2 regions of the Enterococcus sp. BWT-B8 genome follow, and region 2 is predicted to be linked to the other one. Evidence: predicted binding sites of a transcription regulator. Region 2 holds the regulator's gene; the other holds the start of a gene.
What was found. Region 2 encodes LexA, which represses DNA repair genes until DNA is damaged. Its sites were predicted from a motif close to CNAACANNTGTTNG; they were not measured.
Positions count from the first base shown of each region.

Region 1: dinB (DNA polymerase IV) is a predicted target of LexA. The motif match lies at 2,091-2,104, and genes of this name have one in related genera.

Region 1 is NZ_JAJDJV010000008.1:81,163-84,595, forward strand. Features, by position in the region: gene LI951_RS09130 (MSCRAMM family adhesin SdrC) at 1-918, shown strand, start outside; gene dinB (DNA polymerase IV) at 2,137-3,282, shown strand; gene LI951_RS09140 (GNAT family N-acetyltransferase) at 3,352-3,433, shown strand, end outside.
Region 2 is NZ_JAJDJV010000001.1:219,867-223,299, reverse strand. Features, by position in the region: gene tkt (transketolase) at 1-1,260, opposite strand, end outside; gene LI951_RS01035 (DUF896 family protein) at 1,359-1,601, opposite strand; gene lexA (transcriptional repressor LexA) at 1,752-2,372, shown strand; gene LI951_RS01025 (dihydrofolate reductase) at 2,947-3,433, opposite strand, start outside.

The sequences.
Region 1 (3,433 bases), on a different contig from region 2:
AATAATCCTGAGTTGCTTTCGACAGGCGATATTGATACGAACAATGAAAATCGTTATATCAAGCAACTTGCAGAACTCTTTCCAAAAATTGCAGATGAAGTGGATAAATTGAACTATGAAGCATGGCTTGGTGAAGAAACAGCAGCAACTATTCAAAGCTCGACTCAAGCATTGCGGGGAATTGGTAATTTGATTGACCAGATTCCGGCGACACGTTTTGTAAAAGTAGACTACTTTGGAAACGTCTATGACTTTACCGGTTTGAAAATCAAAAAGACTGATCATTTTTATTTTGGTATTAAGCAATATGCGAATATCACCGGACAGGTATTTAATGATACTAATATGGACGGTAAAAAGGGAGTATTGGAATTTCTAAAAGAAGTTGAGTTGACTGCTTATGATGGCAACGGAAATGTTCTTGCACAAACCAAATCACCATCACTTGTAGGATCATACAAACTTGAAAAAATTCCTTATGGGCAGCCTGTTTACCTTGGTGTTTCTGAAACGGCTCCTATTTATCCGGAAGTAGTGGGTGGGAAACCAGAAGCTCTGAGTGGTAAACGTATTGTAGGTGTGTATGAGTTTGGTCAAACAGACAGTGTGACAACAATAACTCAAAATATCGGCATCGGGAATTTGACGACACCAACTATTCAGGTGAAATCAAAAGATGAAAATCTAAATACAGCAATTCTGACTTTTTCAAATAAAAACAGTTCTGCAGTGAAAGTATCGTATAGCTTGAATGATGATTCTGCAGGTACATTTGACATTAAAGCAAAAGGGCTGCTATCGAAAGAATCAACCTATGATCTTCCATTAAGTAACGTTTTTACTGAAGGAGAAAATCATCTGACTGTTAACTGGACTGTCGGTATTTACAGCGGTTCAACGATTCTGTTTGATTTTTAAGAATCAGATAGGATAGGAAATAATCTAAATAATTTTGCTAATACAGAGGTCGTGACAAACACTCATGAGGGCTGTCGCCCACACCAAACAGAATGAAAAGAAAAAATGATCGACCTACACGCTGTTTCCTGTCATACTAAAGAGGACAGAAGGGCTTGTAGGTCGATCACTTATTGAGGTTCTTTTCCAAGTTGACCTTGAGGGACAAACTAGATCGTTCTACTCATCTGCTCCTGCGGTTACTCGTCGCAAAAAGAATTTTTGCTTTTGTCCCGCCGTTTATTCGGGGGTTGATACGAAGAGAGTTCAGAAATTTATTTCTGTCCTTCTCTTATTTTTTTGCAGTCACTGAATAAAAAACAACTAAAATATCATTAGTGCTGCACAGAAATAGAAGCACCAAAGAATCAAGCCCGAGCTATATTTCCAGTATCTGGAACAGACGGTTAGCCGGGAGCAGCTCGGAAAAAAGGCTGTGGCTGCTTTCATCCCTAAATGACGTCCAGCAAGCTGTAATTCCTTCGTTGAAACAGTTTGCAATTCCTTATTTTCTTTTGGATCAGCTCATTATTGTGACAGAAATGGATTGTTCTTTTCTAAGAAAACTGGGAAAACCAAGCCTAAACAAAAAGGACTTGTATATAGATAAGTTTAGCTCAAAAAAATTTTTTTCAGAAATTATTTTCTTCTATTTCTTTAAATAATTTATTGGAAGAAGCCTAACAAAAGATCAGCCAATTTCATTTTTAGCATAAAAACTTGATTTTTAAACAGTATTGAAAAGCTTTCTCTATACCATTTATTAAGAAATCCTTAGCTATAGTGGAATTGGACGTACTTTTCAACAGAAACAGTCAGACAAAGAAATGGGTAATTGATCACTGTTCTTTTTCTAGAAAGCTGCAAGCGATCAATCAAAAAATTCTACAGGCACTCTTTCAATAACTGGCGGTAAAGGCTCAGCAGATTCAACCGACAACGAAGAGAAGTAGTTTTCACTTAATTGATTCTTCTCACCTTCCTTTAAACAAGCAGGTATTTCAGCGGGCGAAGTTTTGAATAACTAACCTTGGGCTATATCTTTGCAGCACTGGTGCTAGAATATAAAGGAATAGATTGTTGAACGACTGTTTGAAAAAAGTTTTTTATTCGCAATCATGATGGATTGTATATGAACAAACGTTCGTTTATAATAATAGAGGAAAGGGGCGCTGACGGATGAGTGAACTGCAATTTCCTCTAAAAAAAGATACCTCAAGAAAAATTATTCATATAGATATGGATGCATTTTTTGCTTCAGTAGAAGAAAGAGATCATCCGGAGCTTGTCGGTCATCCTCTGGTAATCGCCCGTCATCCAAGCGATACTGGCGGTCGGGGAGTAGTAACAACCGCAAATTACGAAGCACGGAAATACGGTATCCATTCTGCCATGAGCGCTCAAAAAGCCTTTGAACTTTGTCCGGAGGCTATTTTTAAACCTGGAAACCATAAAAAATATTCTGAAATTTCTGTTCAAATTCGTGAGATTTTCCGACGATATACGGATATTATTGAACCAGTATCAATTGATGAAGCATATTTGGATGTTACTGTGAACAAAATCGGGAGCAGCTCTGCAATTAAGATTGCCAAGCTGATTCAACGGGATATCTGGCTGGAGCTTCGGCTGACTTGTTCAGCAGGGGTTAGTTATAATAAGTTTTTAGCAAAACTTGCTTCAGATTTTCAAAAACCCAAAGGTTTGACAGTCATTTTACCGGAAGAGGCGGAAGATTTTTTAAAGGCTCTTCCAATCGACAAATTTCATGGGATTGGTAAGAAAACAGTGCCTAAGATGAATGATTTGGGGATTTTTACAGGTGCTGATTTGTATGAGGTAGACGAAATGACTCTAATCAGACATTTTGGTAAAATGGGTTATTCTTTATATAGAAAGGTCAGAGGGGTTCATGATTCACCGGTCAGTGTGACAAGGGATCGAAAATCTGTCGGCAGAGAAAATACATATGGAATACCGCTGACAACTGAAAATGAAGTAGTTGCTCAGCTCCGTACACTGGCAGAATCAGTTGAACACTCTTTAAGACGAGTACAAAAACATGGTAAAACGATTGTTTTGAAAGTTAGATATGCAGATTATACAACTGTAACTAAAAGAAAGACTCTACCTGATTATATTTTAAAAAAAGAAGAGCTTTACTATCAGGCTCATCTGATCTGGGAAGAAGTTGGCGGGTTGGAGCATGGGATACGGCTGTTGGGGATTACGTTGACTAATCTTGATCCCTTGTCTTATGAAAATATTGTGCTCCCATTGTGGGGAGAGCAGGAGAAAACTAATATCAATCAAACAGATACATAAAAAATCTCCATGTAAAATTGACAGGGGTGAAAAACGAGAAAAAATGAACTTCAGAGAAGCTTCATTAGGATGACACGTATTATTGTAATAGAGGAGACAGATAATGGCTGTATGAATTTTCACCGTAAAGAATCAACTATCAACTGGAATT
Region 2 (3,433 bases):
GCCATTCATTGCTGCCGCCATCGCAAATTCGCGCACGCCAAACCAAATATTTCGACCTTCATATTGCCCCTGTTCAAAATCTTTCTCACCAGCGACCATTGTATTGTTGGAAGCAGACAGATCGGCTGAGCCGCCCCAGAAGCTTGGAACGACTTTTGAAATAGCCTGAATCGTATCTTTGCTTGTCACACGGCTTGCTGCACTTGAACCAACGTCATAACTTGGCAATTCTTTGTCCCAGTCTTCAGGTAATTTTCCTGCAAAGGCATCTTTAAATTGTTTTGCAAGATCCGGATGAGATTTGCTGTAATTTTCAAACAGTTTATTCCATTCAGCTTCAGCTTTTTCGCCGTCTTCAATCATTCTTTCAGTAAAGCGTTCTGCTACTTCATCAGGAACTGTGAAATCTGGATATTCCCAACCATAAACAACTTTTGCTGCATCGATTCCTTCCTGACCAAGCGGTGCGCCATGAACCGCAGATGTTCCTTCTTTCGGTGCGCCAAATCCAATCACTGTTTTCACTTCGATCAAGGTTGGTTTGCCTGTCTCAGCTTTGGCGTCTTCGATTGCCTTTGAAATAGCCTCCAGATCGTTTCCATCCTTTACCAGAATATGCTGCCAGCCATAGGCTTCGAAGCGCTGGCCAACATTTTCAGTAAAGGACTTTGAAGTCGGCCCATCCAAGGAGATGTCATTGGAATCGTAAAGAACGATTAGTTTGTCCAGTTTCATGTGACCGGCCATTGAAGCAGCTTCCTGAGAAACTCCTTCCATTAAATCACCGTCACCGCAAAGAGCATACGTATAATGATCAACAACATTAAAGCTGTCTCTATTATAAACAGCAGCTAAATGTGCTTCAGACATTGCCATTCCGACAGCCATGGCAATTCCCTGACCTAATGGTCCTGTTGTTGCTTCCACGCCGTCCGTATGACCGACTTCCGGATGTCCTGGTGTTTTACTGTCCCATTGACGGAAGTTCTTTAAATCGTCTATTGTCACGTTATAGCCTGATAAATGAAGCAGACTGTAAAGTAAGGCAGAACCATGACCGGCAGAAAGAACAAAACGGTCGCGATCTGCCCAGTTTGTTGAGGTTTTTGGGTTAACCTTTAAATGCTTGGTCCAAAGCGCATAAGCCATAGGCGCTGCACCCATAGGCAGTCCTGGATGTCCCGAATTTGCTTGTTGAATGGCTTCGATGCTGAGCGTACGAATGGTATTCACACCTAGTTGATCAGTTTTGTCGAACAAAAATATCATCTCCTATTTAGGTTTTTTTTACCTTTATTACTCACATTGTACCTTAATTCATTTATGAAAGCAATTACTTTTAGTAAAGTTAACTCTAATTATTTGCGGTCATGCAGCCCTTTTTCTTTTTGAATCTGTTTCAGCTTCTCAGGTGTTACATCATTGCCTTTTGGATCTACCACTTTCATTCCCTCAATATGATGCCGCATTCCTTTACGAAATGTCTGCAGATATTCTTCACGCAGTTTCTTCTGCTCATTGAGTTCTAAATCTGTAAGCGGACCTTCTTTGGCTTTACGTGCCAGAGCGTTGATACGTTCCATCTTTTCTTTTGAAAGCATCGTCTTCCCTCCTTTATCAATCCCTTTTATCTTATAAGAACATGCTTGAAAAAACAACTGTCTTTCCTATTGATTTTACACGAACGCTTGTTTGATTTCATGAGAGAAATATGTTAGACTGTAACTATAATTTGAAAGAAGGTGTGGATATTGGCAAAACGTACCGAGACAAGACAGGTAGAAGTATTAAAATATATATATGAACAAGTAGAGCTAAAAGGATATCCGCCAACCGTTCGCGAAATTGGAAAAGCTGTGAATCTTTCCTCTACGTCAACAGTGCATGGCCATTTAGCCAGACTTGAAAAAAAAGGGCTGATTTTAAGAGATCCAACCAAACCTCGGGCAATTGAGTTAACAGCAGAGGGGTTGGAAAAAATTGGGGTTCAGCCTACAACTATTCCTATGCTGGGTGTTGTTACTGCCGGGGAACCAATACTGGCTGTTGAGGAAGCGTCAGACTTCTTCCCCTTGCCTCCTGACCTTCAATTTGAGCAAAATGCATTATTTATGCTGACAATTCGAGGAGAAAGTATGATCAATGCCGGTATCCTTGATGGTGATCAGGTCATTGTCAGAAAACAGGCTGATGCGACAAATGGAGATATTGTCATAGCTATGACAGATGAAGATGAAGCTACCTGTAAAAGATTCTTTAAGGAAACAGATTATATTCGTCTTCAACCGGAAAATGATGCCTTGGAACCCATTCTTTTGGACAATGTTTCCATACTGGGTAAAGTAGTTGGTCTATACAGAAATCATATTTAATTAAACCATTTACTGGGTCTGAATTCCTTTAATCGAAGGAATTTGGATCTTTTTTACAAAAAGACCAGTCGAGCTCTTTAAATTCGGCCTGACGGGTCTCTGCTATTTACTCAAAATGATTGCTTCATGTGCTGAAAGTGTTATAAAACAGAGCGGGCTGTTCAAATTGCTCGGAAAAAAGAAGCAAATAGATGAAACATCTCTTTATAGCCAACACAATCATCCTGTTTTCCAATGAGAAATATTACAGGTCTATATAGCTAAGTTTACCTAATTTGGATATCGTAGCCAATACTTTAATGATACTCAACAAATATATGATTTGCTTTTAACAGACTTGGAAGTACCTCATTCTGATATCTGGTCCAAGTAGAAGTCGTTGCTATTACAGCCATTTCAAAAAAACAGAACCTGCTTCTCTTTCTTCTGCAGAAATGGGGTCGTCCAATAATTTTACTTTTCCAAAAGTTGTCGTAACAGTAAAGTTCTGTTTTTCCTTTTTGCAACAACACCCGGACAAAGTAAAATTATCTCGTCAGCTGACTGTGGAGCCAGCCTTTCCTATACACAGAATTCATGAACCTGTCCGCTGATAGGTTTCGAATTCATGAGGGTACTTGTTTAGTTCGTCTGTTTCTCCTTCGCTTGAATTGATCAGCGTCCATTTTTCCCAATCGACAAAAGGAAAGGATGTATCTGCATCAAAATCGCCATGAATAACAGTCCGATATAGAACATCACAGTAAGGCAGAAAATCCTGATAAATATTTGCTCCCCCGGCAATAAAAGTAATACCTGAAAATTCTTCTGCATAGTTTATAACTTCTTCTATGCTGTTCATTACAACAACATTTTCAGCTTGATATTCTTTGTCTCTAGTCAGAATGATCGTCTTTCTATTGGGCAGTGCTTTGCTCCCCATTCCTTCAAATGTCTTTCTTCCCATGACAATCGTATTGTCCTCAGTCATCTTTTTAAAAAATTTCAAATCATTTGGCAAGTGCCATGGCAGGACATTTTCTTTACCAATATTCCCCTGTTCATCCTGAGCCCAAATAGCT